3 regions of the Priestia sp. SIMBA_032 genome follow, and region 3 is predicted to be linked to each of the others. Evidence: predicted binding sites of a transcription regulator. Region 3 holds the regulator's gene; each other region holds the start of a gene.
The links. Region 3 encodes LexA, which represses DNA repair genes until DNA is damaged. Its sites were predicted from a motif close to CGAACATATGTTCG; they were not measured.
Positions count from the first base shown of each region.

Region 1: a site for LexA is predicted at 5,071-5,084, ahead of SB717_RS12715 (YolD-like family protein). Genes of this name have one in related genera too.
Region 2: a site for LexA is predicted at 9,283-9,296, ahead of SB717_RS13970 (sigma-70 RNA polymerase sigma factor region 4 domain-containing protein). Genes of this name have one in related genera too.

Region 1 is NZ_JAWRXD010000003.1:495,355-506,538, forward strand. Features, by position in the region: gene SB717_RS12690 (aspartate kinase) at 1-299, opposite strand, end outside; gene SB717_RS12695 (PTS fructose transporter subunit IIABC) at 495-2,366, opposite strand; gene pfkB (1-phosphofructokinase) at 2,379-3,293, opposite strand; gene SB717_RS12705 (DeoR/GlpR family DNA-binding transcription regulator) at 3,290-4,042, opposite strand; gene SB717_RS12710 (hypothetical protein) at 4,425-4,565, opposite strand; gene SB717_RS12715 (YolD-like family protein) at 4,687-5,040, opposite strand; gene SB717_RS12720 (YitT family protein) at 5,289-6,128, shown strand; gene SB717_RS12725 (ketoacyl-ACP synthase III) at 6,278-7,273, opposite strand; gene SB717_RS12730 (sulfate/molybdate ABC transporter ATP-binding protein) at 7,382-8,455, opposite strand; gene cysW (sulfate ABC transporter permease subunit CysW) at 8,475-9,341, opposite strand; gene cysT (sulfate ABC transporter permease subunit CysT) at 9,354-10,190, opposite strand; gene SB717_RS12745 (sulfate ABC transporter substrate-binding protein) at 10,285-11,184, opposite strand, start outside.
Region 2 is NZ_JAWRXD010000003.1:749,928-761,111, reverse strand. Features, by position in the region: gene SB717_RS14010 (MFS transporter) at 3-1,349, shown strand; gene SB717_RS14005 (extracellular catalytic domain type 1 short-chain-length polyhydroxyalkanoate depolymerase) at 1,821-2,789, shown strand; gene SB717_RS14000 (aspartyl-phosphate phosphatase Spo0E family protein) at 2,926-3,081, opposite strand; gene SB717_RS13995 (hypothetical protein) at 3,935-4,075, opposite strand; gene SB717_RS13990 (NADP-dependent glyceraldehyde-3-phosphate dehydrogenase) at 4,603-6,054, shown strand; gene SB717_RS13985 (hypothetical protein) at 6,161-6,457, opposite strand; gene SB717_RS13980 (hypothetical protein) at 6,949-7,458, shown strand; gene fsa (fructose-6-phosphate aldolase) at 7,519-8,187, shown strand; gene SB717_RS13970 (sigma-70 RNA polymerase sigma factor region 4 domain-containing protein) at 8,247-9,140, opposite strand; gene SB717_RS13965 (DinB family protein) at 9,443-9,967, shown strand; gene SB717_RS13960 (aldose epimerase family protein) at 10,157-11,184, shown strand, end outside.
Region 3 is NZ_JAWRXD010000002.1:795,619-806,802, reverse strand. Features, by position in the region: gene SB717_RS10035 (ABC transporter transmembrane domain-containing protein) at 1-1,054, opposite strand, end outside; gene SB717_RS10030 (YneF family protein) at 1,145-1,357, opposite strand; gene sirA (sporulation inhibitor of replication protein SirA) at 1,448-1,888, opposite strand; gene tkt (transketolase) at 2,037-4,043, opposite strand; gene SB717_RS10015 (DUF896 domain-containing protein) at 4,211-4,441, opposite strand; gene SB717_RS10010 (YneB family resolvase-like protein) at 4,511-5,179, opposite strand; gene yneA (cell division suppressor protein YneA) at 5,233-5,562, opposite strand; gene lexA (transcriptional repressor LexA) at 5,709-6,326, shown strand; gene SB717_RS09995 (magnesium transporter CorA family protein) at 6,538-7,983, shown strand; gene SB717_RS09990 (ArnT family glycosyltransferase) at 8,527-10,032, shown strand; gene SB717_RS09985 (GtrA family protein) at 10,053-10,427, shown strand; gene SB717_RS09980 (glycosyltransferase family 2 protein) at 10,442-11,184, shown strand, end outside.

The DNA of each region.
Region 1 (11,184 bases), on a different contig from region 3:
AGTGATTGTAAATTCGTAATAATGTCCGTAATAATCGTTTCCGGCATAGACAAGTCCACAGCAATTTCACGATAGCGATCAATTACTTGCCCAAACTCATCGACGTAATCTTCTCCAAGCTGTATTTTGGCAGAAAGTGCGATTAGCAAATCTGTCATTTTTGTGTCTTCTCCGTATCGCTTGCCCGGAGCGGATACAACTACCAGCTTTCTCTCTTTATCAGACGTTACAATATGCGCAACCTGTTTAAATTTCTCTGCGCTTGCAACTGAACTCCCGCCAAACTTCGCAACCTTCATGTTTGAGACACTTCCTTACTTTGTTTTTAATATTCGATTATTGTACCATATTTTATCAAGTAGAAAAGCTTATCTATCTAACTTTTCTAAAAATTAAAGGAATACTACTGTAATTGTACTCCCATAAAGAACAAATGTCTATCAGAAAAACACAAAAAGACTGATTTTACATCATGTAAAATCAGTCTTTATTTGTTATTCTGCTTTTGGCTTTTTTAATACACCTACAAGGACCGCTGTTACAATTGCACCAATTAAAATTGCTAGTGCGTATAAAAGAGGATTTCCTTGTACAATTCCGATAACGAATACGCCGCCGTGTGGTGCTGGTAAACCGATGTGGAACATCATTGTTAAAGCACCTGCTACTGCAGCACCGATAACCGATGCGGGAATAACACGGCCTGGGTCAGCTGCTGCGAATGGAATCGCACCTTCTGTGATAAATGAAAGACCCATTACATAACACGTTTTACCTGTTTCACGCTCTTGGCGAGTAAATTTGTTTTTGAACAAAGTTGTCGCAATAGCCATACCTAATGGCGGAACCATACCGCCTGCCATAATCGCTGCGTGTGGCGCATAGTTTCCAGCATCAATCATTGCAATACCAAATGTAAAGGCTGCTTTGTTAATAGGACCACCCATATCAATAGCCATCATACCGCCTAAGATAATACCTAATAATACTAAGTTACCTGTACCAAATCCACTTAACCAGTGCGTTAATCCTTTGTTAATTGCACTAACTGGCTCATTTACAACATAAAGCATAATCAATCCTGAGATAAAAATCCCAAATAGCGGATAAAGAAGAACTGGCTTAATTCCATCAAGCGCTTGCGGTAAACCGCTGAATAATTTCTTTAATCCCACTACTACATAACCCGCTAAGAAACCAGCGATTAAGCCACCTAAGAAACCGCCTCCGCCAGAAGCTGCTAAAAGACCTGCAACCATACCAGGAGCTAAACCAGGACGATCAGCAATACTCATTGCAATGAACCCTGCTAGTACCGGTACTAGTAAGAAGAATGCATTATCTCCGCCAATTGTTTTTAGCGCCGCTGCAAATGCATTGTACGTTGGATCTTTCGGTTCTGCTGAGTGAATACCAAACATAAACGAGATGGCAATTAAGATCCCGCCCCCTACAACAAACGGAAGCATTGCTGATACACCGCTCATTAGATGTTTGTAAAACCCTGTACGCTCTGATCCTTTACTTTCTCCGCCTTCTTTGCTGCCACCGCCACCGCTGTATACAGGAGCATCTCCTTTTAACGCGCGGTTAATTAATTCTTCAGGCTTGCGAATTCCTTCAGCTACTGGAACTTGAATAACTTTTTTACCTGCAAAACGTTCCATTTCTACTTGCTTGTCCGCTGCAACAATAATGGCGGTAGCGTTTTCAATTTCTTCCTTCGTCAACGCGTTTTTAACACCGCTGGAACCATTTGTTTCAACTTTGAGCGTCACGTTCATATCTTTCGCTTTTGCTTTTAGGCTGTCCGCTGCCATATATGTGTGGGCAATTCCTGTTGGACAAGCTGTTACAGCAAGTACTAATTGATCTGAAGCTGTATCCACTTCTTCTTCTGGCGCTTCTTTTTCAGTTTCTTTATCATCAATTGCTTTAATGACTTCATCAATTGATGATGCCGTTAGCAACGTTTTTCGGAACGATTCGTCCATTAATAACGTAGACAAACGAGATAGTGTTTCCAAGTGAGCATTATTCGCGCCTTCACTCGCTGCAATCATGAAGAATAGGTGTGCAGGCTGTCCGTCTAATGATTCATAATCGATACCTTCTGTTGAGCGTCCAAATGCAATGGCCGGTGTTTTTACCGAGCTTGTTTTCGCATGCGGAATGGCGATGCCTTCCCCAATTCCCGTTGTACTTTGAGACTCACGGTTTAAAATTGCTTCTTTATAGCCAGCTCGGTCGCTTAAGCGACCAGCTTCGTCTAATTTTCCAACTAACTCATCAATAACATCAGCTTTTGACGTGCTTTTCAAATCAAGAATGATTGTATCTTTTTTTAATAGTTCTGTAATTCTCATTCTCGGTTCCCCCTACTCTACCTTTGTGATTGACACTTGTTCACGAAGCGTCTTTACATCTTCTGCTGTACATAATTCAAGTGAGAATGCTGTGGCACTTCCTGAAGCAACTCCTGTTTGAAAGGCTTCTAATAAATCCCCTTGCTTTACATAAGAAGCTATAAATCCAGCTACAAGTGAATCGCCAGCTCCAACAGAATTTTTCACTGTTCCTTTAGGGACTGTGGCACTGTAGACACCGCTTTCGTTAATAAGAAGTGCTCCATCGCCTGCCATGGATACAACGACGTTTTGCGCTCCTTGTTCCACGAGTTTTTTACCATATACTAGCGCATCTTCTGCACTGTTTACTTCTACATCAAACAATTCTGCAAGTTCATGATGATTCGGTTTGATAAAAAACGGCTTGTGAGACACGACGTCTAGCAAGGTTTTTCCACTTGCATCTACTACAACTTTTACTCCGTTCGCTGCTGCTAGTTCAGTTAATGTTTCATACACAGATCCTGGAAGCGTTTTCGGTATACTCCCTGCTAATACGAAGATATCGCCTTCAGTCATTTGCTTTACTTGAGTCAATAAAGACTGAAGCGCTTCGTCTGTAATAGCAGGTCCTTGACCGTTAATTTCTGTTTCTTTTTCCGTTTTTAACTTTACGTTAATGCGGGTATCTCCATCAACTCTTGTAAAAGCTGTTTCAATATTCTCCGCTTTTAAGTAGTCTTCAATATAGGTTCCTGTAAAGCCGGCTACAAAACCGAGAGCTTTATTATCAACACCTAATCGCTTTAAAACGCGAGAGACGTTAATGCCTTTTCCTCCTGGAAACTTGGCTTCATTCGTTGTGCGGTTCAGCCCGCCTTCTTCGAATGCTGAAACATGTACTACGTAATCAACGGATGGGTTCAACGTACATGTATAAATCATGATTTCACAACCTTTATGTCTGTTTTGTTTGCATACTGTATAAGTACATCGCTAGGTACGTCATTTGTTATAATTTTTGCTTCATGTAAATCGGCTATTTTCGCAAAACTTGTTTCAAAAAACTTAGTAGAATCTGATAAAATATAAGATTCTCTAGACAGCTTCATTGCCGTTTGCTTAATTAATGCTTCTTCTGGATCGGGAGTTGTATATCCATATTGATGATGAATCCCATTCGCTCCCATAAAGCACTTGTCAAAACGATACTGCTCAAGACTTAAAAGAGCTCCATTCCCAATTAAAGCGCCCGTTTTATGTTTAACAGATCCTCCAATTAAATAGAGGGTGATACCTTGTTCTAGCATCGGGTTTAAATGCATTAAACCATTTGTCACGACAACTACGTCTTTTTGCTTTAAAAAAGGAATCATTTCATACGTTGTAGTTCCTGCATCTAAAAAAATACAGTCACCTTCATTTATAATGGAAGCCGCATACTCTGCAATGTTTCGTTTATCTTGAACATTTTTAGCAGATTTTTCGATAACGCTCAGTTCAATTCGTTTACTGCGAATAAGCGAAGCGCCACCGTGAACACGTTTGAGCATTTGCTCTTCTTCTAGTTGACTTAAGTCTCTTCTAATTGTGGATTCCGAAGCGCCTGTAACTTCGATAAACTCTTGCACTTTTACAAGTTCTTTCTCTTTTAAAAGTTTTAAGATTAGTTGATGTCTCTCCGGCGTTAACATGTTCTAGCTCCTTTTTTAAAAAAGCGTTTTCATTTATTTCATGTACTTACTTTATCACGGTTTACATTCAAAATCAATCATAAAAAATCAAAAACATTCATTTTTTTAATTACAAAATAAATTTTTTTGAACGAATAATTAGTTTTGCGTTTGTTTTAATGATAGTTTATACAAAAGGAAATAAGCTGGTAATTCAAGAATTTGTCTACTTTTCTCATTATATGTAAAGGTTTTCTTGCACTTAATTAGTTATGACTGTTTTTGACTATTTATTGACCGATTGAATTTTTCCTGACTGAATTATGTTTAGCTTGTCCTGTTTTAATGAGAGCCTATACATCAAAAAAGTTGTCCACCTTTTTGGACAACTCGAAGTGACCCATCATTTAAATAAAAACAGAAGCATATATAATATAGAAGCAAGGGCAGAAGAAATAGCTAAACTTGAGATAAAACGAACGAGTCTTTTTTTAATGAACTGCGTTAATTCAATTTCTCTTACTTGAGTTTTTTCATTTTGCATACAATATCCCTTCTTTAATCAAAATTTCCTAGTAGCTAAAAGTTACTACTCCCAGAATATGCTTTTATGTATTGTATGCAAGCGTTAAAAAAAAGATACAAATCGAACAAAAAAGCTACTCTTAGCTAGAGTAGCTTTCATCTTTCCATACATCTGCTTCAATTACTGCATCCGCTCGAATCGAATACGTATAACAAGGCCCTGTCACCATCAGCATATTCGATTGCAGCAAGACTTTATCGATCGTCACTCGTTCATATCTTTGAATATGTCCTGCTTCATAGACGTGAAGCGTTACTGGATGATGCTCCGAGTAACTGTTCATAATGACATTTTCAATATGCTCAATCTTTTCTTTTTTCAACCCTAAAGACTGCTTATGCGCCTCGGGACTGTACATTTTCTTCATTTTCTCTAAATGCTCAGGCATTACTAACTTCGCATACTGTTTTAATTCATCTTGATACACGTTCATTCTCCCCCTTGACTCTTGCTTCTATTTTACCGAACGAACATTCTCATTGCAAAACTTTTTAATCAAAATAAAAGCAAACAATTCATTTTTTCATACTCCATAAAAACTGTCAAAAGATTTTATGTTGATAGCAGAAACTGATTTTTTAAAAAATAATAATATCCCATCTTTAATTCAGCCTCTAGAGTTGGTATAATACATTGTCATGACTGTGTTTTCGGAGTTTTTGATGATTGGAGGTAACGTTCATGATTAATAAAATAAAAGAAATTATCCTCATTATTCTAGGAAGCCTGATTTTCGCACTGGCCATTAATTACTTTGCTATTCCAAATGAATTAGCAGAAGGCGGCGTAACCGGTGTAACAATGATTACCTATTATGTACTAGGCTGGTCTCCGGGTATCACAAACTTTATATTAAACGGTTTGCTGGTACTGATCGGATACAAATTGCTTCACAAACGTGTGATTGCTTACACAATTATATGTATTATTTTCACATCTCTATTCCTGCATATAACTGAAGGACTGGGAAATCCTCTTGACGATACGCTACTGGGGGCTATTTTTGCTGGGATTTTAGCTGGAGTAGGACTCGGACTTGTATTTAGAGGAGGCGGAACTTCTGGAGGCTCTGCAGTTATCGCCCGTTTAGCTAATCAATATCTAGACTGGAATATTAGCAAAACGATGCTAGCAATTGATTTATTAGTTGTAGCAAGCGCTTATTTTGTCATCGGTGGAGAAAAGACGATGTATACGGTTATTTCTCTTTATATTGGAACAAAGGTGCTTGATTATATCATTGAAGGACTCAACCCCCGCAAAGCAATCACCATTATTTCACACCGTTCAGCTGAAGTAGCCGAACAAGTCAATAAAAAGATGCAGCGCGGCGTCACTGTCTTTTCTGCTCATGGAAGCTATACAAAAGAAGCAAAAGACGTATTGTACGTAGTTGTGAACAAACAAGAACTGCTAGAGTTAAAGCGCATTATTCATAAAGTCGACGAACAAGCTTTTGTGGTCGTACACGATGTGCGCGACGTCTTTGGAGTAGGTTTTACCATTCCAAAAGCCAGCTGAAAACCCACTGTAAAAAAGCGGGTTTTTTCTATTATATATGTTGGCGCTGAAAATACAGTGAACCTGCTGTTATAAAAAGAAAAAATTTTCTTATAACGACAATAAAAAGCTCTGTCATGAAAAACAAAAAAACTAAAAGGCGATGCCTTTTAGTTTTTTTGTTTACACCTCCATTTAATTAACAAGCCGCAGTGCGTTAATCCTCCCCCAAACCCATAGAGAATAAGAAGGTCATTTTCCTGTACTTTTCCTGTCATTATTCCTTCGTTTAAAGCAAGCGGAATAGAAGCTGAAGATGTATTTCCACAGTATTGCACACTCGTTAACGTTTTATCCATTGAAACACCTGTTTTAGCACAAATAGCTTCAATCATTCGAAGGTTTGCGCTATGTGGAATAAACCAGTTTACATCAGAAAGAGAAATAGGTGTATTTTGTAATAAGGCTTCTACTCCCTTTGGAACCGTCCGGACGGCAAAACGATACACTTCACGTCCGTTTTGAACTAAATTCCCGCTCGAGTTAACTTCTTTTCCTGAAAGAGTATTAGATAAGTTAGAACGATATAAATTTATCCCCCCGCTTCCGTCCGTTCCGTAATAAGAGCCTAAGAAACTTGGATTATACTCATCGTACTCTACAAGCATAGCTCCCGCTCCGTCACCAAACAGCACGCATGTGGCCCGGTCCGTATAATCTGTAATTTTCGACATGACTTCAGCACCAATAACTAAAATCTTTTTATGCAATCCCGACGTCACTAAGCCGTTCGCCACATGAAGTCCATATGTAAAACCGGCGCATGCGGCACTTAGATCAAATGCAGCAGCTTGATCAATGTGAAAATAATCCTGAACCTGACATGCTACGCTAGGAAAAAAGTGATCAGGCGTTGTTGTCGAAACAATAATTGCATCTACATCTTCTATTTTTACATCATATCGGCTAAGCAAATTTTCAACGGCTTGAATGGCAAGTGTGGACGTGTATTCGCCTTCTCCTGCAATTCGTCGTTCTCTCATTCCTGTACGCTGTACAATCCATTCGTCACTTGTATCAACCATTTCTTTTAAATGGTCGTTCGTTAATTTTTGCTTTGGTGTATATATCCCCATTCCCGTAATTCTAGCTTTTGACTGTATCATTTCTCCACCTCAAATCAGTTGATACTTAATTATAACACCTACCTTTAATATCTGATACTAATTTATTGTTAGATAAAAAGCGTAAAGGCATACCCTTTACGCTTTTTATTAAATAGAATAATCTTCTGGAATAAATACTTTTAGCTGCTTAGGCTTTACATACACCTGCTCTCCTACTTGAAGGTTGAGGACTTTATAGTGCTCCTTGCTCAATTCAGCTTCTAAAAATTCTTCTGCATCTTCTCTTTTTAATTCAATTTGCACGATAGGCCCTATCACATGAATATGGCTAACGGTTGCAGAAACGGCATCTGCGCTTGTTTTTATCTTTTCAAGGTGAATATCATGAGGTCGCACATATCCAACAGCTGCTTCTTCATTTCTTCCGCTAAATTCTGGAACATCCATTTCAAAGCTTCCTTGTTGTAGTTTCCCTTTATGAATGCGGCCCTTGAATAAATTGACGTTTCCTAAAAAATCGTACACAAATGGACTGTTAGGATGATCATATACTTCTTCAGGACTTCCAATCTGCTCAATTTGCCCGTTATTCATCACAACAATACGATCAGCTACATCTAAGGCTTCTTCTTGATCATGCGTAACGAAAATACTCGTAATATGAAAATCATTATGCAATTTACGCAGCCATCTGCGTAAATCCTTGCGAACTTTTGCATCCAGAGCGCCAAAAGGTTCATCTAATAGCAGTACTTTCGGTTCTACTGCTAACGCTCGAGCAAGCGCTACTCGCTGGCGCTGTCCGCCCGATAATTGAGAGGGATAGCGATTTGCAAGCGGCTCTAGTTTAACAAGCTGCAGCAGCTCGGTTACTTTCTTGTTAATGTCTGTTTTAGAAGGTCTTGTTTTTTTAGGTCGTACTTTCAAACCATACGCAATGTTATCAAACACCGTCATATGCCTGAACAAAGCATAGTGTTGAAAAACAAACCCTACATTCCGCTCTTTTGGATTTACGTGCGTAATTTCCTTTCCGTCAAATAAAATAGCTCCTTGATCAAGATGTTCAAGACCGGCAATGATGCGAAGCAAAGATGTTTTTCCAGAACCGGACGGACCGAGTAAAGCTACTAATTCACCCGTTTGAATATCAATGTTAATAGAATCTAGCGCTTTAAAATCACCAAAGTTCTTTGATACGTGCTTAATATGGATACTCATCTCATAAGCTCCTTCCTATTTAAATATGTTTGGATTTCCACTCAATAATATTTTTTATAATCAATGTAAAAATAGCTAAAATTGACATTAAAGATGCTACCGCAAACGCTGCTGCAAATTGATATTCATTGTAGAGAATTTCAATATGAAGAGGCATCGTATTTGTCATTCCTCGAATGTGCCCCGAAACAACCGAAACAGCTCCAAACTCCCCAATTGCACGCGCATTACATAAAATAATGCCATATAATAAGCCCCATTTAATATTAGGTAACGTCACTAGAAAAAAAGTTTTGAAACCGCTGGCTCCTAACGTTAACGACGCTTCTTCTTCGGCTGACCCTTGAGCTTGCATGAGTGGAATCAATTCTTTGGCAACAAACGGGAGCGTTACAAAAAGGGTAGCTAATATAATACCGGGAATAGCAAATACAATTTTGATGTCGTGATTAAACAGCCACTCTCCGAATAACCCTTGTGCACCAAATAATAAAATAAAAACCAATCCAGCAATAACAGGCGAAACGGCAAACGGTAAATCAATAAGCGTAATTAAAATATTCTTTCCTTTAAAATCAAACTTCGTAATTAACCATGCAGCTACCACGCCAAAAACGGCATTTAAAGGAACGGTAATAAGCACAACAATTAGCGTTAGTTTAATAGCAGCTAAAGCATCTGGATTCGTAATCGCAGCGAGATACGTTTCCAACCCTTTTTGAAAAGCTGTCATAAAAATGGTGATGAGCGGGAGCACTAAGAATAGAGCTAAAAAAGCCAGTGCAATAAATGTAAGCAGCCACTGGACGACTTTGGGCTCTTTTAAACTAGAATGATTAAGTTTAACAGTCGTTTTTGCACGCTGCATTGGAACATGTCCTGCCAATGTCACCCCTCCTTAACTATGTACAAATTTACGATTTGTCCACCATTGAATAATATTAATAAGTAATAACAGAAAAAATGATACCACCAGCATGACTGATGCAATAGCAGTAGCGCCCGCATAATCGTACTGTTCGAGTTTTGTCATAATTATAAGCGGCGTAATTTCAGTTTTCATCGGCATATTTCCAGCAATAAAAACAACCGACCCATATTCTCCAAGCGCTCTTGCGAATGAAAGAGAAAAACCTGTTAAAACAGCAGGCACCAGCTCCGGAAAAATAACTTTTCTGAACGTTTGCATGCGGCTGGCTCCTAAACTAGCAGATGCTTCTTCGATCTCTGCATTAAAGTTTTGCAATACCGGCTGCACCATTCGGACTACAAACGGCAGGCCAATAAACGTAAGAGCGATAATAATTCCGATAGGCGTAAATGCGATTTTAAACGTAAATAATTGACCAAGCCATCCTTTCGGAACGTAAAGAGTGGTCAAGGCAATGCCGGCAACAGCTGTTGGCAAGGCAAACGGCAAATCCACAAGTCCGTCAATAAACCTCTTTCCAGGAAAATGATACCTCACTAATACCCACGCAATAATGGTTCCAAAAATAACATTAATGATGCCGGCTGCAAATGCTGCTCCAAAGCTTAATTTATACGATGCTACTACTCTAGGGTCTGTAACAGTTTTAATAAATTCGCTCCACCCCATAGATGCCGTATTTAAAAAAATCATAGATAACGGAAAAAGAACAAGGATGCTTGCATAAAACATCGTAAAACCTAAAGAAAGCCCAAACCCTGGTAAGATGCTTTTCTTTTTCTTCTGTCGTTGTAACACGCTCACGTCTTACACCTCTCTCTGCTTTCAAGATACATGTACACAGAAGATACGAATCACCATTCGTATCTTCCTCGTTCTACTTTGTTAATGAATCATATTACTTTGGCTGATAAATCTGATCGAATGTTCCTCCATCGTTAAAATGCGTTTCTTGAGCTTTTTTCCATCCACCAAAATCTTTAATGGTGACTAGGTTAAGAGATGGAAATTGATCTTTGTGTTTCTCTAATACTTTTTCATTTCGAGGGCGATAGTAGTTTTCCGCTGCGATTTCCTGGCCTTTTTCTGTATATAGATATTTCAAATATGCTTTTGCTACCTTTGTCGTGCCTTTCTTTTCAGCTACTTTATCTACTACAGCAACAGGCGGCTCTGCTAAAATACTTAATGACGGTGTGACAATTTCAAATTTATCCTTTCCTAGCTCATTTAACGATAAGTAAGCTTCGTTTTCCCATGCAATTAACACGTCTCCAATGCCTCGTTCTACAAAGGTAGTTGTAGCTCCGCGTGCGCCTGAGTCTAACACTTCGACGTTTCCATAAAGCTTACTCATGAAGTCTTCAATCTTTTTATTATCTCCGTTATATTTATCCTTCGCGTATGCCCAAGCCGCTAAATAATTCCAGCGTGCGCCTCCAGAAGTTTTTGGATTTGGCGTAATAACAGATGTACCTTTTTTCGTTAAATCATCCCAATCTTTAATTCCTTTTGGATTTCCTTTACGAACTAAAAAAACAATCGTTGATGTGTATGGTGTAGAATTATGAGCCAATTCTTTTTCCCAGTCTTTGTTTAATAATTGGCGAGTTTGAGCGATTTCATCAATATCGTAAGCAAGCGCCAGCGTTACTACATCCGCTTCTAAACCGTCAATAACTGCTCGGCCTTGCTTACCAGAGCCACCGTGTGATTGCTGGATAGTGACGTCTTGCCCTGTTTTATCTTTCCAATAAGACGCAAAGCTCTTATTGAACTCCTGATAAAGCTCACGTGT
Region 2 (11,184 bases), on a different contig from region 3:
TCATGGCTCATACCAGTGAAGCTGCAAACAACAGGCGTATTACAAGTAATATTTTCAAAGGATCTGTTGGGAATTTAATTGAATGGTACGATTGGTATGTTTACTCTGCTTTTGCCGTCTATTTTTCATCGCAATTCTTCCCGGAAGGTGACCCAACAAGTCAGCTGCTTAACACAGCGGCAATCTTTGCTGTCGGTTTCTTAATGCGTCCAATCGGTAGTTTATTAATGGGGCGCTATGCGGATCGATATGGTCGCCGGGCTGCGCTTACCTTATCTATTACAATTATGGCGAGCGGTTCTTTTATTATCGCTTGTACTCCTAGCTATGGCACAATAGGGTTATTATCTCCCATTATTCTAGTATTAGCACGTTTGCTTCAAGGAATCTCCTTAGGCGGAGAGTACGGAACGTCTGCAACTTATCTTTCTGAAATGGCAAGCAGCGGGCGAAGAGGATTTTATTCAAGCTTTCAGTATGTGACGCTTGTTGCTGGTCAGCTGGTAGCATTAGGTGTTCAAATTATTCTGCAAAACGTTCTTAGTGAAGCAGATATGATTTCATGGGGCTGGCGTATTCCGTTTGTCATTGGAGCTATCGGAGCGCTAAGCGTTTTATGGCTACGCCGTACAATGGATGAGTCAGAACAATTTTCTAAAATGGACTCTGAAAGTCGTGAAAATGCCGGGACCATTAAGGCACTTATGAAGCACCCTAAAGCAGTGTTGACCGTTATTGGCTTAACTTTAGGAGGAACGGTTGCATTTTATACGTATACAACGTATTTGCAAAAATTTATGGTAAACAGTGTAGGGCTGGATAAAGGAGTCGTAAGCTGGATTAACTTCTGTGCGCTGCTTGTATTTGTTGTCATTCAGCCAATAGCAGGTATGCTATCTGATAAAATTGGACGCAGACCTCTGTTAATGAGCTTTGGTATTTTAGGAACATTACTGACTGTACCGCTGTTTCTTTTTATGAAACAAGCACATAACCCAGTCATGGCTTTTTTATTAATGACAGTTGGACTTATCATTGTAACAGGCTATACATCTATTAACGCAATTGTAAAAGCTGAGCTTTTCCCAACAGAAATTCGAGCTCTTGGTGTAGGATTACCGTATGGACTTACAGTTGCCATATTTGGAGGCACAGCAGAATTTATCGCCCTATGGCTAAAAAGTATTGGCCATGAATCACTTTTCTTTTTCTATGTAGCAGGGTGTATTGCCATCAGCTTTCTTGTTTATTGGCGTATGGGAGAATCCTCTAAAGATTCATACATAGAGTCCGAGTTGAAAACAGATGACAAAGATGACAACGTCCCGCCAAGTAATCTCAGCTTTTAATTTTTGTTAAATCAATAATCGTTTGATAACATAAAAAAGGACGGGCTTTTATAGCCAGTCCTTTTCTAGTATTCCGCGCGTATACTCATATTAAACGTACTAAGTGACTGTTCTTACTATAGAATTCTTTTTTCTATAGTTTTGCATTATGAATTTGTACACTATTTGGTGATAATAAATCCTCGTATAATCTCATTCCAGTAATGTTTAAAACTAGGCTTTGCTTTCGTCATTATGAACACTCCTTTTTAAAATTTTTTGATTGGCTAGTTGTTATACTAAGTTTAATAAAATCACCTAAAATTGTTATCCAACGTAGAGCGTAACTTACTATATGAATTTGTACGACTAAAGCATGAAGAGAGAAATAATTAAAGGCATATAAAAAAGATCAGCGTCATAATAAAAGGATTATTTTGTGATATAACGAAATAGAGAGTATACATCAGAAATAGAGAGAGGGTAAACTTCGTGAATACTTTATGTTCCTTTTTTATGAATCCAGTTTTAACTGTTTCAACGTTTTTAATAGAATTACAAAGTGCGTTCTTTCGTCCTATTTGGAAAGAGTATAATTATGATGATTACTTTACCTACAAGGTATATGTTCCAAGTACATATACTGGATTAAGTAAAGTACCATTAATCGTTATGCTTCATGGATGTCAACAAGATGCAGATGATTTTGCGGCGGGTACGGAGATGAATAAACTAGCGGAAGAAAAAGGCTTTATTGTTCTTTATCCTCAGATGAATTACTTTGCTAATTCCAACGGGTGCTGGAATTGGTTTTATGAGTATAACCAGTTTCGCGGTAATGGAGAGCCAGAAATAATAAAAGATATGATTGATCACATAACCGCTAAATATGCGATTGATTCTACTAATATATACCTTGCTGGTATGTCAGCTGGAGGCTTTATGGCAAATGTGATGGCTATTGCTTATCCAGATGTGTTTAAAGCGGTAGGCATTCATTCAGCAGGCAGTAATGCGTATGCTGTAGATCTCATCACAGCTGGAGAAGTCATGCTATATGGATCTCTAAATCCTGAACTTGACGGTGATGAAGCTTATAAAAAAATGGGACCTTATGCACGGCCTGTTCCCATCATTACGTTTCATGGTCAATCAGATACAACAGTCAATCCAATTAATGCGTCTACATTAATTCAGCAGTGGATTTATACGTATAAGTATTTCGGTATAGATCTACATGAAAATGTTGCTTCTTGTACTTCAAGGGAAAACGAAAATCATTATAGTTACATAGCGTATGACTACGTAGATACAGAAAATAAAACGTGGATGAAAAAAATTATGGTAGAGGATATGGGGCATGCATGGTCAGGAGGAAATGACAATGGATCGGATACTGATTCAAAAGGTCCTAATGCTTCAAAAATGATGTGGGATTTTTTTGAAGCCCGCAATGGTTAAATAGAGCATGAAAGAGAGATCACAATATGCTACTAAATAACATTAGCCTTTCATTTTTTTGAAACGAATAATCGTCTACCAATAGTAAAAAAGGATCTTATCAAAAGATCCTTTTTCTGTTATCAGCCAGTATTTCTTAACAAGTAGCTTCAAATCGATTTAACAATACATCTAGATCCTGACTGATTTTAATCGTATTACTACTTGTAAACCCTTCTTCTAGGGCAATCATCATCATCATTTTTCGTATGAATTCTATCTTTATCAGCAGTAGTCTACATTTGAAACACATTAAGTTTCCTCCACTTGCCACGTCATTTTAAAGGCTTAAATTGTTGAATTATTTATGTGAAAATGGTTCCAATCTAAAAATAGAACCTAAAAAATATAGTAACAAATAGCTAGTGTCGAAGTCTGTCGTATTTTGAATTCAGATATTTTCATTTAAAAAGAATTGGCTCTTAAACGTTTTGCTGGAAGCTATGCCCTGTCTTGATTGTGATTGTTCCACCGGTTGTAAAGAACTCACGGAGTAACAGAGCTTACTCTGTTTTGAGAACATAGGCATAATCCAATTACATTTAGGCATGTTAACATAATAAAGGAGAATTTACTAATATGCCCAATGTCATCAGAATTCTTCAATTGTTTCTTCCGTGGATTTCCCTTGTTTTTATACGTTTTTATACCGAAAAAATCAATGAGAACCTATTTTCCCGCTTCTCTTTTTTCCTCATCTTTAGTAATTGGAATGTGCTCATTAGCTATTCCTTACAAGTGGTGGAGTGTAAAAGGAGGGTAGAAAGGGAAAACTTTAAACGATAGCAGTTTTATTTTTAGCCCCTTTTTGGTCGGGATACTATGATCTTTCATTTTACGTTTGGCCGCTTTAAACGATTTTTCTTCGTTAATTTACTTATGGATTCACTATTTGCTTTTCCGCTAAGTTACTTGTATCAAAAATTGGACTTATTTAAGTTAGTCAACTTTAAGCCAAAACATATCTTTTTTTCATTTATTAGTTTCTGTTTAACTATTTATGGCCATTAGGCACTGATAAATAAAGATAAATGATAGATGAGGGTCGTTTCTAACTGCTATAGACTTTGTAAAAAGCGCAACAAAAAAGCGTCTGTTAAGACGCTTTATATATAATACATATACTGCTCTTCTTTATTGGCATTTGTTGTTTCATGGATGATTTCTTCCGGGATATTGGACGTCCGGTTAGTAAAAAGCATAAACAAAGCAATAATAGATGCCACAAAACCTAAAGTAACAATCACAATAAATCCCTCCCTTTAGAATATATATTCTACTTTCATCTTCATTTTCCTATATTTATTTTATACCCTTATTTTATTTTCTCAACACATAGAATAAAAAGAGTGTATGCATCGCCTGGATATCCATCCAAAGTAAATACAATCAAGGGAGCTTAAAACAGACATTTCACTTAAAAAAAGTAGGAGGCCATAAAGGTTTCTTCGTATTTGGGATATGAATCATTAAAATTATTAATCATTGAGATAACTTATTTGTATTGTACGAATGAAAGAAATTTATATATATTAAAAATACGAAATATTCATTAAATTATACGAGGCTTTGTTTTGAGTTGAAAAGAAGAAAGCTGCTGCTTTGAAGGCAACAAGCAAGCAGTATAAGATTAAGGAAGTTATACGGGATATAAAAGTTATAGAAATGAATTCAAGTAGAATTCTTTTTGCTCAAATATTCACAGAGTTTTTATTCGTAAAAAAAGACTGAAAATTTTGATAATTAATTTCATTTTTATTAAGGGGGACTTTTTATGACAACAACGGTATTAAATGTATCAACTTATTCTTTTTATCTTAACGGTGAGTGGAAAGAAAGCAAATCAGGGCAGACGATCGATATTGTTTCTCCATACCGTCATGATGTGATTGGAAAAGTGCAGGCTATCACAAAAGAAGAAGTCGATGAAGCGGTACATGCCGCACAGAAAGCTCAAAAGGGGTGGGCAGAAACTTCTCTGCAAGACCGTGCCAAATATTTATATAAGTGGGCAGATGAGCTGGTAAAAATGCAGAGTGAAATTGCCGAAATTATTATGAAAGAAGTTGGAAAAAGCTTAAAAGATGCACGGAATGAAGTCGTGCGCACAGCTGATTTCATTCGTTATACAATTGAAGAAGCACTTCATATGAACGGAGAAAGCATGAAAGGAGATAGCTTTCCTGGAGGTTCTAAGTCTAAAGTTGCCATTGTTGAACGTGTACCTTTAGGGGTTGTCCTCGCGATTCCTCCATTTAATTATCCAGTAAATTTGTCAGCTGCTAAGCTGGCGCCTGCGCTTATTTCAGGAAATGCAGTGATCTTCAAACCCGCAACGCAAGGAGCGATCAGCGGTATTAAGATGATTGAAGCTCTTGATCAAGCAGGTATTCCACAAGGACTTGTAAACGTCGTAACGGGTCGCGGATCTGTTATTGGGGATTATTTAGTTGAACATAAAGGCATTAACATGATTTCATTTACCGGAGGAACAAATACGGGTACTCAGTTAGCTAAAAAGGCAGGCATGATTCCTCTTGTACTAGAACTTGGAGGAAAAGACCCGGGTATTGTATGTGAAGATGCAGATCTGCAGGAAGCAGCAAAACATATTATAAGCGGAGCATTTTCTTATTCAGGTCAGCGCTGTACAGCCATTAAACGTGTACTTGTGCATGAAAAAGTGGCAAACGAGCTCGTAAATATTTTAAAAGAAGAAGTACATAAACTATCAGTGGGTTCTCCTGAAGATGGATGTACGATCGTTCCATTAATTGATAGCAAAGCAGCGGACTTTATTCAAATTTTAATTGCAGACGCGCTCGGAAAAGGTGCAGAAGTTGTGACTGGAAACAAGCGTGAGGGAAACCTTATCTACCCTACGCTTTTAGATGACGTGAATGATACTATGCGCGTGGCATGGGAAGAACCATTTGGTCCTGTGTTACCAATTATCCGCGTCGCTTCTGACCAAGAAGCCATTGACATAGCAAACGAATCAGAATTTGGCTTACAAGCAAGCGTTTTTACAAAAGATATTAATAAAGCCTTCTCAATTGCAAATAAAATTGAAGTTGGTTCCGTTCAAATCAACGGCCGCACAGAACGCGGTCCCGATCATTTTCCTTTTATCGGTGTAAAAGGATCCGGTATGGGTGCTCAAGGCATTCGTAAAAGTATTGAATCGATGACTCGTGAAAAAGTAACGGTATTAAACCTTCAATAATTGAATTCCCAGAGCTCTCCAAATCGATCCAGTAGAGTGTAGAGAATCTCAAAGAAAAAAGCCTGTGCTCCAAAAAGCACAGGCTTTTAAACGTCTTATTTACCTATCACTCGATTCCATCTTTATAGTTTTTATGCCAGTTTTTATCACCTTTGTGCTCGATATCTTCAACGGTTTTTTCAAGCTCTGACATAATGAGTGTTTTTACTTCATAGATGGTATCAAAAAAAGCTTTCTCTTCATCCGGATTCGGCTTTATTTTGGCTGCTGCTGAAATATCAACATATCTGCGATGTTCAGTTGTTAATTTATCAAGCGCATCAAAAATATGAGAGGTAAGAACAGCAACCTCCTTATGATTATCAGGCAGTTTTTCTTTTAATGTTTCAATTCTTTTATCCATGTTAAAGTCCCCCTATAACGTGTTGTATTTATGTAACTTTCCCACTAATAAAAATGAATAACCTTAAATAGCAAAAATTCATGGGAATTAGCATGTGAAACAAAAGTATAGTACAGGATATCATGTTAAAGTGAAAAATTGGTGAAATGGGAGGGTATATTTTTCCAGATAGGGTATGTAATAAAAGGCGTTTTTTTGGAAAAGGTAATTCCTTTAAGATACATTGAAGCACGCAATTAACATAAAAATACATCTATTTTTAATGAACAATGACCTTTTTTGACTATTTTTTACGATTTTATGATTTTTTTGAATGAATTTGATTGTTTTTGGTGATTTTTCGAATAATCTGATATACAATGAAAGCGTAAACAGTAAAACATGTCGATTGGTTAAGAAAAACATCCACAAAAACTGGATTCGTTATTACATAAAATCAGACCTCTGTTTTTTTATAAAAATAAATAGAACTTGAGAAAAGGAGAATGAGGATGGACATATTGGATGCAAAAGTAGTGAATACAAAGTACGGTTTAGAAACATATCTGGATGTATCAGAAAGCGTAGAAATAAAAGAAATTCATATGCCGAGTTCAGAGAACCAATCTCATAAAATTAAATTTGGAATCAAGTATTTTCTTTTAAGAGAAGGAAAGTATTACGATAGCCAAAAAGGTTATTTTTGGCTTTGTATGAATCGCGATTTTAGCAGCCTTATGCTGAGTGAAACGGAAACAGAGAGTTTGTTTGCAGTTAAAAGTGAAGAAGAAAGAGAAGCAACAAAAACGCTATTAGCAGAATGGTTTATCAAAACGAATGCGTACAAAGAAGTCATCAACGAATGTATCCATCAGATTAAAACGGAGAATATTCGTACAGAGGAAGACATTGAAGACCGAGTGGACGCCATACAATTTTTAGAAAAATTAAAGGTATTAACTGCAAAAGAGATTGAAAACGCTTCTATAGAAAATCTATATGCCCTGCAACAAATTGGTTAGGCTATAGTTCAAACAAGTTGAAATGCAGATTGATGTACAACAATAAGGAGGAATAGTGAGATGAGATTTTTTATTGATACAGCAAACCTTGAGGATATTAAGAAAGCATACAAAGTAGGTGTTCTAGCTGGTGTGACAACCAATCCATCTTTAGTAGCAAAAGAAGGCGTAAGATTTGAAGACCGCATCGAAGAAATCCTTCAAATGGTACCTGAAGTTGAATCCGTTTCCGCTGAGGTAACGCCTGACGCACTTTCTGCTGAAGACATGATCGCTCAAGCTGAAGAACTGATTAAAATTAACGACGGAGATAAAAATATTACGATTAAGCTCCCTATGACATTGGCTGGCTTGGAAGCGACGCGCTATCTTGCAAAAAAAGGCGTAAAAACAAATGTAACCCTAATCTTTACAGTAAACCAAGCGCTTTTAGCAGCTCGTGCTGGAGCGACGTACGTTTCTCCGTTTTTAGGACGTCTTGATGATATTTCAGAAGACGGGGTACAGCTAGTATCTAAAATTGCTGAGTTATTCCGCGTTCAAAACATCGACTCTCAAATCATTGCGGCATCTGTAAGACATCCGGATCATGTAACGCGTGTAGCACTTGCAGGAGCCCATATTGCCACAATTCCATACGCTGTTATTGAGCAATTAGCAAAACACCCGTTAACTGACCAAGGAATGGAAAAATTTGAAGCAGATTGGGAAAAAGCAGTTAAAGCTTAACAAAGAGTCGTATTAATGAAAAAAGCTTGGGATAAGCATTATCCCAAGCTTTTTATCGTTTAACTCGCTAGTTTCTTTTTACGTAAACGCTCTAAGCGTCGCTGCACGCTATTTCTCGAACGCCCGAGCAACTCTCCAATTTCTCGCTGATTGCGCTTTTCCTGATAAAACATACGCCACAATCTGGCATCTTCTTCTGCTGTCCACTTTTTATGCTCGTATTTAGGGCGCTTTACATAGTCTAGCTTTCTTTGTTCATCCACCCACGCTGGTTCTGGAATAAGCGTGTTTTTAGGTATTTTAAAAAAGTTAAGGCACGATTTATTTTTTTCAGCCCACTTCCAAAAAGATTGAATGTCAATTCCCATGAATGTTCTGGTCTTGGCGATGATCATTTTATACGGTAGATTCTCTTTATGAATCCACTTGTAAATTGTATGAACATCTACTTCAAGGCAGGCTGCTAGTTCACACGCTGTAATGTGTCCTACGTGCGCTTTCGCTCCATACACTTCTAAACGGTTCAGCCTCGATTCTAGTGCTTGTACACTTCTCTGTAATTTAGCTGATATGCGCGAAAGAGGTTTTACTCCGTAATACCTTAGCAAGTATTGGTCTTCTTGTACTGTCCATCTTCGCATCGCCGTTTTTCGTGTTAGTCCCAAAACTTTTATGCGCGTAGCAATAGAAGAAGGACTTCTGCCTAAGGATTGTGCCATTTCACGGTTATTCATGGTACCAATGTTCTCCTGTAAAAAAGTATCTTGTTCAAGCGTCCATTTTTTACGTAAAGCTGTATCCGAATCACGAAGATTTAATCGAGTAAGCCGTTTATTAACCGATTCCTTACTTCTATGTAAATGCTCACCCATCTTTTGAAGCGTCATAGCGCCATAGTGTTGGATAAGAAATCTATCTTCTTCTTTTGTCCATCGCTTTTGATTTTTACTCACTGTTGTCTCACTCCATTTCAAACGGAAAGCTTAAGATGAAAAAGTCTCTAGCAATCTATTTTACCGATGAGCAGTACCCATCCAGACTGATACTCACTGCGTTCTAGCCTATATATATTTTATCATATTTCTACAGGAAAACCAAACGTGTGTTCTGTATTTTGTTTTAGTAAGCATTAAAGTAAGTAGAAGATTAGCTCCTGCCTTTAATAGAAGTCAATTGTGGTAAAATTGACTATAATCGCAAGAATTTTTACATAACTGACAGCTCAGCATCATTACGTTGAGAAAGGGGAATTGATATGAATTTTAATTTAAAAGAAGCGATTGAAATACTTGAGCATACGCCACAAACGCTTGAAAAACTTTTGCCGGGACTATCTGCAGGGTGGCTGCAATGTAATGAAGGAGAAGGAACTTGGAATACCTCGGAAGTCATAGACCATTTAATAGAAGCAGAAAAAAACAATTGGATACCAAGACTAGAATTCATCCTTCAAGAAGGAAAAAAGGGAGCTTTCCCTCCGTTTGACCGCTATGCTCATTTACACAAGGAATCTGCTAGTTCGATTGAAGAAAAGCTTCTTGAATTCAACATGATAAGAATACAGAATTTACAACAACTAAAGCTGCTAATTAAGCATGAAAAGCAGCTTGAAGTGAGGGGAGAACACCCGGAGTTTGGGGAAGTAAAAGTCAGAGAGCTGCTCTCGACTTGGGTTGCTCACGATTTAACTCATATTGCGCAAATTGTTCGAGTAATGGCAGAACGATACAGAGAAGATGTAGGACCTTGGGAAGAATATTTAGGAATACTGAAAAAATAGCAATGACAAACAGTAGCCAGCCTTTATCATTCAAGCTTGAATTAGGAAATGTACACGATTACAATAAAATGAGAATAATGAAGATTCAGGAAGGATTGCAGAGGGAACTATAAGGACATATCCCATGCTTATAACATGGAGGGTTCGTTAAGCAATTTACGAATAAAAAGAGGATTGGACTGATTAAAAATGAAAGTGAATTTTGAGAAATTTGGCGAACTAAACAATCAAGCTGTACATGCTTATACCTTATTAAATGATGAAGGCCTTAAAATCACCTGCCTTGACTATGGATGTGTGATATCAAATATTGAAATGCCGGATTCTGAAGGGAAGATTGAAAGTGTTGTATTGGGATTTGATTCAATAGAAGAATACCAAAAGTATTCTCCTTATTTCGGAGCTGTGGTCGGACGCGTAGCAGGGCGTATAGGCGGAGCAGCGTTTGAACTTAATAATGAAACCTATCGTCTAGAGAAAAATGAAGGAAACAACCATCTGCATGGCGGATCAGAAGGATTTAGTCACAAAATATGGAATGCCAAAACAATTGATGCAAGTGATCATGTAGGCGTTGAATTTACATATGTAAGTAAAGACGGAGAAGAAGGCTATCCCGGCAACCTTGAAGTGAAAGTTACGTATACATTAACGAATAAAAATGAGTTCCATATTTCTTACGAAGGAACAACAGATCAAGATACTCTTATCAATTTAACAAATCATACGTATTTCAATTTAAGCGGAAATCTAAAAGAAACGGTGTTGGATCATGTTTTGAAGCTAAAAAGTAACGAATTCTTAGAGTTGAATGATGATCTTTTACCTACTGGAGAAGTGTTAAACGTCACAAATACCCCATTTGATTTTAGAGAAGGACATAGTCTCAAGGAAGGAGTGGAATCTACACATTCGCAAAATATATTAGTGGGTAAAGGATACGATCATCCATTTCTTTTAGAAGCAGAAGCTGAAAATCAGATGTCACTATGGGACCCTGCAAGCGGTCGCAAAATAGAAGTCAAAACAGATCAGCCTTCAGTCGTTCTTTATACTGGAAATCATCTAGACGAAGAATTCGAAATTAGAGGGGTTCAATCAGAGAAATACCTTGGTGTTTGCCTAGAAACACAAGGTTTACCAGACGCTATTCATCATAAGCATTTTCCTTCTTGTGTATTAAAGCCCGGTGAGAAGTATGAAGCATATACTCACTA
Region 3 (11,184 bases):
TATATTCATCTTCTTTACCATACGAAAACCTATGAATAACAGCTTCAATACTTCCTGTTGGCATTTCAGCACTAGGATGCGCTGCTTCTTCAATCGAATTTTCTTCTCTTAATAAAGAAAATACCCTGTCATATGATGCTCTTCCTCGTTCCACAATGTTAAATAGCCAGCCAAACGCGAGCATCGGCCAAATAAGAAGGCCCAAATAAGTTGTAAAGGTAACAAGCTGCCCCAGTGTTAACTCTTCATTAATAACCATCTTGCTGCCAAAAATAAGAGCAAGTAAAAAAGAAAATGCTACAATAATCGAAATGGTCGGATCAAACAATGCATCTACTCGGGCTACTTTCATATTCTTTTGGACAACATCTGCAGACTTAATGCGAAATTCTTCGACATCAGCTGCTTCTTCCCCAAACGTCTTAATGACTTTAATTCCGCTAATGCTTTCTTGAACCTTATCATTTAAAGTAGAAAATGCTGCTTGTGCGTGATGAAACCGCGCATGAAGCAATGTACCATAGTAACTTGTTAAAACGGCCATAAGCGGCATAGGAATAAGGCAAATAAGCGTTAGTTTCCAGCTGATTGTAAGGGCCATTGTGCATAGAACAAGCCCTCCTGTGACAATGGAATCCACGAGTGTCAAAACGCCCGAACCTGCAGTTTGTTGAATAGCTTGAATATCGTTTGTTGCATGAGCCATCAAATCCCCAATTCGCCGCCGTTGATAAAAGGCTTGATTCATCTTGGTAAAATGAGTGTAGAGGGTATTTCTCAGCTGCTTGGCTAGTTTAACAGATGAACCAAATATCATAATACGCCATATGTACCTTGTGAAATAGGCCACAACAGCAGCTCCTAGCAAAATGCCAACCATCTGCATTAAGCGCTTTCCATTCAGCGTCCCTTCTTTAATGCCATCTACCGTTAAACCAATAATTTTAGGCGGGAGAAGTTCTAATGCTGCCACAATAATGAGCAGCGCTACCCCCGTTATGTAAGACTTTTTTTCCTGTTTGAAAAACCACCATAACTCTCGAAAAATTTTCATCGTATCCCCCTAGCCCTACAACCATTTTCTTGTATCTATCATAAAACAAAAGACACCCTTCTGAATAGAGAGTGTCTGTCCAATTAACCATTATTTAATTTGGCCGTTCATTGCTTTCATCATTTGGTTAATTTTTTTCTGCGATGGTTTCATGCCCATTTGCATCATCATCATTTTTAGCATTTGTTCATTAATTGGTGGATTTTTCTTCAGATAGCTCATCATATATTTACGAGCAATGAAAAATCCTAGCGCTATCCCAACAATTAATGCTAGAACACCAACTAGAATATACATTCCCATGGTATTACTTCCTCCTTCGTGTTGTCTAACTTACAGTGTACTAGACCATACGCTATTATACAATATTTCCGTTCCAATTTCCTTAAATAATTACACAAATTTTCTTGTTTTCACGGGCCTCAGCCAGCCGTATTCATCCGCTCCATAATTCACTGCTAAAAAACAAGGATCTAGCTTGCGTAATACTTCAAAAAAAGCTGTCTCAGCATCAACATTGCCATCTCCTTCAATTGTTATACAGCGATTCGTTAATTTTATAGATGCTCGACTTTTTTTATAAGGATATTCCAGCACAAACGTCTCTTGATGAGCAAAAAAATGAGGATAATGAGAAAACGCCTGAAGCAATTCTCGTTGAATAAATGAAATGGGCAGTTGGCGAGTAATGTAATGAACTTGTTTTTGTAAGTGCGTTTCCTGCAAGTGACGTTTCATTCTATATTCAATCAGCAGCTGATAAATGAGCTTTTCTCTTCGAAAATAGGATGATGCAACTTCTTCCTCCATTAAATATACTTCATACGTTCTCACGATTCATCCTCCCTTTCGGCTCGTTCTTTTTTGTACCATTATACCGAATGGTGTACGCAATGCTTGTCTATCGATGAAAAAATTCCTTTGTTTTTTTGTCGAAAAAAAGAGCAGACCATAGGAGTCTGCTCTTTCTTGTGAAAAAGAATTATGCATTAAGCAAGCTTTTCACTTTTGCTACTACATTTTCAACTGTAAAACCAAATTCTTTCATGATTGTTTCACCAGGAGCAGATGCACCGAAGTGATTAATACCAAGAACTTGTCCTTCGTCTCCAACATAGCGTTCCCAGCCAAGTGTAGAAGCCATTTCAATACCTAAACGTTTTTTCACTGATTTAGGGATAACACTTTCTTTGTACTCAGCAGATTGCTCTTCGAAACGGTCCCATGCAGGCATACTTACTACAGATACGTCAATGCCTTCTGCAGCTAATGCTTTTTGTGCTTCTACTGCTAGGCTTACTTCAGAGCCTGTTGCAAGTATTAATGCATCCGCTTGGTCTTTACCAGCTTTAGATACAACATATGCACCTTTAGACACGCCTTCGTATGCATTTTCTTTTGTCCCTTCAAGCGTTGGCAAGTTTTGACGAGTCAATACAAGCGCTGTTGGGCGGTCAGTTGACTCTAATGCTAAGCGCCATGCAGCAGCTGTTTCGTTTGCATCTGCAGGACGAACCACTGAAAGACCTGGCATTGCACGAAGTGATGGCAATTGTTCAATTGGCTCATGTGTTGGGCCGTCTTCTCCAACTGCGATACTATCATGTGTAAATACATATGTTACAGGAAGTTTCATTAAAGCTGCTAAGCGAATTGCTGGGCGAAGATAATCAGAGAATACAAAGAATGTTCCTCCGAATACTTTTACACCGCCGTGTAGAGCCATACCGTTTAATGCAGCTCCCATTGCAAATTCACGTACACCGAACCAGATATTACGTCCGCTGTAATCAGCTGCAGTGAAGTCTTCTGAACCTTTAATCATTGTTTTATTTGATCCAGCTAAGTCAGCTGAACCGCCGAAGAATTGAGGTACAGCTTGTGCTACTGCGTTTAATACTTCTCCAGAAGAAGCACGGCTAGCTAAGCTTGAACCCGTTTCGTATGCTGGAAGCGTTTCTTCCCAGCCTTCCGGTAATTTTCCTTCTACTGCTAGTTCAAATTGACGACCTAGTTCAGGATATTTTTCTTTATACTGTGCAAATACATCGTTCCATTCGTTTTCTTTCTTTTGGCCATCTTCAGCAATTGTAGCTTTGAAGTGAGCATACACTTCTTCTGGCACATAGAAATCTTCTTCAAATGTCCATGCATAAGCTTCTTTTGTTAATTTTGTTTCATCGGAACCTAATGGAGAACCGTGCACGCCAGAAGTACCCGCGTGGTTTGGAGAACCAAATCCGATTGTTGTTTTTACTTCAATTAGTGTTGGGCGTGTTAAATCGCCTTTTGCTTCTTCAATTGCGTTTGCAATCGCTGTCAAGTCATTGCCGTCTTCAACGCGGATTACTTGCCATCCGTAAGCTTTGAAACGATCTTCTACGTTCTCAGAGAACGAGCGATCTAAATCTCCGTCTAAAGAAATATCATTTGAATCGTATAAAACAACTAAGCGTCCTAATTTTAAGTGTGCCGCTAATGAAGCTGCTTCAGCAGATACACCTTCCATTAAGTCTCCGTCACCACAAATACCATACGTAAAGTGGTCTACAATTTCTAAACCTTCTTTGTTGTATGTTTCAGCTAAATGACGTTCTGCCATTGCTTTACCAACAGCCATTGCAATACCTTGTCCTAGTGGGCCAGTTGTTGCATCAACACCTGCTGTATGACCGAACTCCGGATGACCTGGTGTTTTGCTTCCCCATTGACGGAAGTTTTTAAGGTCTTCAATTGATAAGTCATATCCAGCTAAATGAAGCAAGCTGTATAATAGTGCCGATCCGTGTCCTGCTGATAATACAAAGCGGTCACGGTTGAACCAGTTTGGATTCTTTGGATTGATGTTCATAAATTTTGTCCACAATGTATATGCCATTGGAGCAGCTCCCATTGGCATACCTGGGTGACCTGAATTTGCTTTTTCAATCGCATCGATTGATAAGGTACGAATTGTTGCAATCGAAAGATCTTCAATACGTTGTGTCATACTCTTCATTCCTTTCAAAACTATGTACATATGTTATCATACTAATGATTTGCTTATTTGTACAATACTTGAACCAAAAAAATTTCCACTTTTATAGTTTTTGTGCGCCTTATTAAAAATATACAAAAAACTAGAGGGAGCACTCCCTCTAGTTTTACTAGAACGTCTTAGTGAAGACGCTTCTTTTTACTCTCTTTTAACTTCTTAGGCGTAACATCTTTACCTTCTTCGTCTACAACTTTAATCGTATGAAGGTGATTTGTCATAGATTGTCGGAAAACTTTTAAATATTCCTGACGTAGCTCTTGCTGTTCTTTCGCTTCAGATTCTGTCAGACCTTCAGCCTTTGCCTTTTTTGAAAGAGCATTAATACGAGCAAGTTTATCTTTTGATAGCATATAAAACCTATCTCCTTATAATCAATAATTAAAATTACCGAACCGTTCCGGCAACATGTAGTCATCTTACTAAATCTCTTTCGTTTTATCAAGAGATTGAGCACTCTCTTGGTACTCTTGATAGCGACGATGTACCGTCGCTTTTGAAATATTATAGCCAAAACCTTTTAGCGTAACTGAAATTTCAGCAAAGGTTAAGCCGTTATGACGAAGGCGGACAATTTCTTCAATCGGCGCTTCTTTTTTTTCTCTTCCCGAGTTAACTCCTTGATTTTTTAAATTTTTCTGCGGACGATAACCGTTTTCTACGGCTCTTTTCATTCCTCTTTTAATTTTAGCATTATGTAATTTCCGCTGATGCTCTTCCACTAAGCTAATAATATCTAACACCATCGAATCAGATTCTGAAAGCTGAAGCTGACCTTGATGACTAATCGTATAGATCGTAGCATTCTCTTTATGAAAAGCATGAAGCAGCGCAATTCGGGCATTTCCTCTGCCTAATCGTGTTTCGTCTTGAATGAGCAGCACGGATATTTTTTCTTCCTTCATTGTATGAAGAACATCCAAAATACCCTCTCTGTCTACTTCATATCCGCTTGCTTTTTCCATTACGACTTTTTTTACGTCTAGATGATGAAGACCAGCAAGCTTTTTTAATTCTTCTTGCTGGCGCTGTAAAGATGTTTCTTGGGTTTTTTTATCCGTACTGACACGGCAATAAATAATGGCGTCCACTTTTATCACGACCTTTTCGGCTTCTAACAATATTCAGGAACGGCCGTTACACACTACTGTTCAATTGCCACTTGATTACGTAACTCTTTTTTTAAAACAGGAATATATAATTTATCTCCAGGAGATAAAGACTGGGCAGTGTCTGAGTTTAAATCATTGACGTCTTCAACCCATTTGACAAATTCATTGGTGGTCAAATGATGGTGATTATGATACTTGTTGGACAATTCCCAAAGCGTATCCCCTTTTGTAATAGTAACCGTTGAATATTTGTCTAAATCTACTTTATCCGCTCCTAAAACCAGCGTCAATACATATGTAAGTGCAGCGATAACTGCAAAAAAAATAGCGTAATGTTTCATAGAATGTAAGAATTGGTGCATATTATGATCCCCCTATCAGAATATATGTTCTTATTTTATTGAGAACATTTGTTTCTGTCAATGGAATTCTTCGAACTTATGTTTGTATATTGACACATCACGTGGTATAATTCACCTAAAGAATAGCTAAAATCGAGGTGAAAAATATGAAGCTATCAAAACGTCAACAAGACATACTAGATTTTATTAAGCACGAAGTAAAATTAAAAGGTTATCCGCCTTCTGTTCGTGAGATTGGGGAAGCGGTAGGATTAGCCTCTAGCTCCACTGTACACGGGCATTTAGCTCGTTTAGAAAGCAAAGGGTTAATTCGCAGAGATCCAACAAAACCAAGAGCAATCGAAGTTCTTCAACTAGACGAAGTCAACATCCCTAAAAGCAATGTCATTAATGTTCCTGTTATCGGTAAAGTAACAGCGGGTCTTCCTATAACAGCCGTTGAAAATGTGGAAGAATATTTCCCTCTTCCAGATAAATTCGTTTCTCCAGATGATCATGTATTCATGCTTGAAATTATGGGAGAAAGTATGATTGAAGCAGGTATTCTAGATGGCGATATGGTAATCGTACGCCAGCAGCAAACTGCTAATAATGGAGATATTGTGGTCGCTATGACCGAGGACAACGAAGCAACGGTAAAACGTTTCTTTAAAGAAGAAAATTTCGTTCGTTTACAGCCTGAAAATTCAACGATGGCGCCTATTATTCTTCGCCACGTAACGATTTTAGGAAAAGTAACTGGTGTATATCGCACGATTCACTAATCACACACTGTATGTAAAACCAACTAATCATGATGTTAGTTGGTTTTTTTACGTTTGTTTTCTAAAAAAATTGGCATATTATAAATGATACGTCGGATCATTGCAGGCAGGTAGAGCGGTTTTTATAAAGCCTGTTTTACCTTTTACTTTCTATCTGCATTTTTTCGACTCTCAAAAGGAAATACTACCGACCATAAGAAGGATGTAGTTTATGACCAATACACCAAGGAAAACAGAACCATTTCAAACTATTATGCCTACCAAAGCAATGCACATGTTTCTTTTTCCTTTTTCCTTTGATCGAAAAAATAAAGAGCAGCTTGTTCATGCACTGAAAGAAAATTTATTCGAGTTTTTTTCCATTCAAAACAAACATTTAGAAAAAGAATACTATGGAGAACAGTATTACGTATCTCATGATAGCTTGGATCAATATTTTCTTCCTTACATTGAATGTATTCTATTTCCTGATTCATGCGAAAAAGAAGGGTTGCTTCGATTTTCAAAAAAAATAGACCATACCGTTACGCTACAAACTTCCTCCGCCACCGTGTCTAGCAACGTGCTGTCTGTGGATGTTTTTTTATGTCCTTTTGAAATTGGCGTCATGACCATTCGCACTGAGATGAGTCATAATCATTACACCTATGATGATATTTTAGAATTCATGAATCATTTTCGTGTATTAGAACCGAAGCTTGCTGAAGAGCATGGATCCACCATTACCTATGAACATCATCGCTATAGCAAAGTACAGGATTATATTTTTTCACAGCTCGCGCCATTTTTGAACGAACACATCAAAAAAGAAGCCACACGTGAACAGCACGTCGGGAGTCTTCCTTATTTTATCGATGAACGGATGTTTGTATTAAGTTATGTAACGGTAAATCAAGAGCAAGAGATTAACTCCACAACGTTATTTCGTACTGGGCAGCTAAATAGCTATACGCCTGACGGAAAGCCGTTTATCTCTGCACACAACCATGAGTATATTAAAACGTATAATACCAAACACGTGTATTCCAGATGGGCTCCTGAAACCTATTACGTCATAACAGACCATGTGTTTTCGTGTATTTCTAAATCGACAGACTCTAAAACGGATCAGCTTTTGATGAATCATCTATTTGGCCAGCATTACTATAATTTATTTTTACATTTTTTCTATAAAATCGTGTTGTTAAAATTATCTTATGAGTATTCTCAGCTCACGTTTCATAAAAATTCAGAGGGCATTGAACGACTAATCCGCTCTATTACCGTATTTTCAGGTAAATATTTATTTTTAGAAATTAGCTCTCGCACAGAAGGTCAAGAGTTTTCTGAGCTCTTCAAAAAAATCTTCCACATCAATTCTCTTTATCAAGAAGTCAAAGAAACCCTTGGCACTTTGTATCAAAATCAAGAAAAAATCGCGGCCAAGCGTCACAATTACTTATTATTAATTTTAACGATTTATACCGTTCTTTCCGGTATTTACGGAATGAATTTAGTTATTAGCAAACTAAAGGGAAACATCCATTGGGATAGTATGAAGCAGTTTTCTATCTTTGAATATATCGCTTTAATAGTAGCTTTATCAGGAATTTTGATCAGCATTAGTCTCGGAGTGAGTTCCCTATGGAATTTATTAAAAGATCGATTTAAAACATAAAAGCTGTTCGCATCAGAAAACACATGATAAAAAAGAAGAGATAAAGACATAAATAAATCAATCGAATCTAAAGGGGAACAAATGGAATAAATAAGCTAATAGGGATTGCTTGTTACACCGCTGCTGATTTCCGTGCAAGACTACGCTTTCCACGGGCGGCCGATGAGCCTCCTCGTCGCTTACGCTCCTGCGGGGTCTCACCTTTTCCCGCAGGATTCTTCGTCTTGCCCTCCAATCAACTGCCGGAAGGAACTAAACAAATGAAACCTACGTTCACCATAAAAAAACAAACCACTAATCAAACATGGTGATCAATGGTTCGTTTTTCACTTCGACTAAAATCCTTTTTTTCCAACCTCTTTTATCTATTACTAAATCACTGCCTACTCCGCTGAACCTTTTATCAAACATTATGCCGGTATTGTAATTTCAGAACAATCTAACATTATCCTCTATAAGAAAAATATATACAAAATAATAAAATATGGTATCATAGGGTAGGAATTTTGTACCTTATCTATGAAATAATTTGCAGGAGGTAATATGCTTAACTCATTTTTATCCAAAAGCCTGATTCTTTTATGTGTCATTATTCTTACGTGGTCTCTATGGGGCAGTTATAGCGCGATGACAAATTCATTGGAATTAAAAGGCTTGGCTTTAAGTAATTCATTTATTATTGAAGGAATATTTATCACTTTCCTTGTCATTTTTCTAATAGCTATTGCAAGTAGATACATGAACAAAACTGTTTTTTTTATTTCACTGATCGTTTTGACCTTAGGTATTCGATTAGCATGGATGCTTTCTGTTCAAACGCCTGTAAAATCTGACTTTCTTGTCATGTTAGATGCCGCGCGTAATATAGCAAAAGGTAATTATGAATTTAATCAAAGCGTTTATTTCACTACATGGGTATATCAGCTAGGCTTTTCATTCTATGAATCTGTTATTATTCGCTGTTTTGGAGATAACATTTTTATATTAAAATTGTTAAATATTTTTTATTCCACTGGAACCGTTATTTTTATTTATTTAATTGGCGGTAAAGTATTTAACGAACTTGCTGGGAGAATGGCAGCTTTTCTATATGCGTTCTACATTCCGAACATTCTCTATAGCTCAGTGTTAACCAATCAGCATTTAGCTACTTTTTTATTTTATGCAGCTTTTTACCTTATTATAAAAAGATTTGCTCATAACAAGTTTAGCTGGCTTTATATTGGCCTTCTATTGTCGTTAGGAAATTTAATGCGCCCTCTAGGACCGATTATTATCGTTGCTGTTTTCATTTATTTCATCTTGCAAATTCTTCAACCTTACATTAAAAAGAAGGATGCTGCTGAGTTAAAAACTCGTCGAAAGAAAATAGGAAAAAACCTCGTAGGCGTACTGGCTACTTTTTTTATTGCAAATGCGCTGATCAACTATTCTTTTGTAGCTAGCGGTATTTCTAAATATCCTTTAAGTAACAGAGATCCTTTATGGAAATTCGTCATTGGCTTTAATTACGAAACAAGCGGTTCTTATTCTTCAGAGGATGCTAGTCGTTTTATGGGCATGCCAATTGGAGAAAAACGAGCTGAAGCAGAAAAAGAAGTAATTAAAGAGCGTGTAGCAGATAAAGAGCAACTTTTAGATCTCTTTCACATTAAATTCCTGAATATGTGGGGAGGAACGGATGCATCTACATTTTGGAGTATTTCATTAACTCCTCAAGAAGATGTACCTTTTAATAAAGAGAAATTAATTAGTGCTGCTCAAAGTTATGAAAGAATCATTTACGTTTCAACTACTATTCTTTCCATTATTGGACTTATATGTTTATTCCTGAAGAAGCAGGATAAATATCCGTATACACTGTTTTTATTACTAATCATAGGGTACGTTCTTATTCACTTGCTTATTGAAATTCAAACTCGCTATCGATTCTTTATTTTTCCAAGCTTTATGCTGCTTGAAGGGTTTGGTATTTCAGTGATTCTATCTTATTTAATAGTACGATTTACTAAAAATAAGCCTCAGACAAAATGTGAAGAGATAAATTAAATGGAAGGGATTATGCAACCGTGATAAAATTCCTGAAATTCGGATTTGTAGGGATAATGAATACCCTGCTCACCATTATCAGTTACTTAGCACTCATCCACTTTGATATGAATTATATATTGGCTAACGTACTATCTTATTTCATTGGCGTCATAAACAGCTACTATTGGAACAAATCGTGGGTGTTTCAAGCAACTGTACATAAATGGATGTTAGCTCAATTTTTCATCGTAAACCTTATTACTTTAGCAATTAATACATCTTGCTTATTCCTTCTTGTACACTATACACCTGCTAATCCAATCATTGGACAACTGTTGTCTACTTGTATAGGAATGTTTATCAATTTTTCCCTCAATAAAATATGGACGTTTAAGCATACAAACAATCATTAGATAGGAGGTAAAGCATGAAAGAACTAATTTCAATCGTGGTACCTATGTATTTTGAAGAAGAAGTAGCTAATGAATGCTACAATCGCTTACTTTCCGTCATGCATAAAAACCACATTAACTATGAATTCATTTTCGTCAATGACGGTAGCACAGACCGAACAATTGAAATCTTGAAGGACGTAGCTGCTATGGATTCTAATGTAAAAGTTATTGATTTTGCTCGTAATTTTGGGCACCAAACTGCCGTAACAGCAGGCATTGATTATGCTGAAGGGGATGCTATCGTTATTATTGATGCAGACTTACAAGATCCGCCTGAAATGATTCCTGAATTAATTGCTAAATGGCAGCAAGGCTATGAAATTGTATATGCAAAGCGCAAGAAACGAAGCGGAGAGACCTTTTTTAAATTAGCCACGGCTAAGTATTTTTATCGCTTTTTAAATTATATGTCCGATATTGAAATCCCGAAAGATACGGGAGATTTTCGTATTATCGATCGAAAAGTAGCGGATGTATTCAAAAAAATGACTGAACGTAATCGTTTTGTACGGGGAATGATGTCTTGGATTGGCTTCAGGCAAACATATGTAGAATATGAGCGCGATGAGCGCTTTGCTGGTGAAACAAAATATCCTTTAAAAAAGATGATCAAGTTTGCTTCAGATGGAATTATTGGGTTTTCAACGAAACCTTTACGTTTAGTAATGGTTATTGGCCTGTTATCGGTTTTTGTATCACTTTTAGTTTTAAGTTA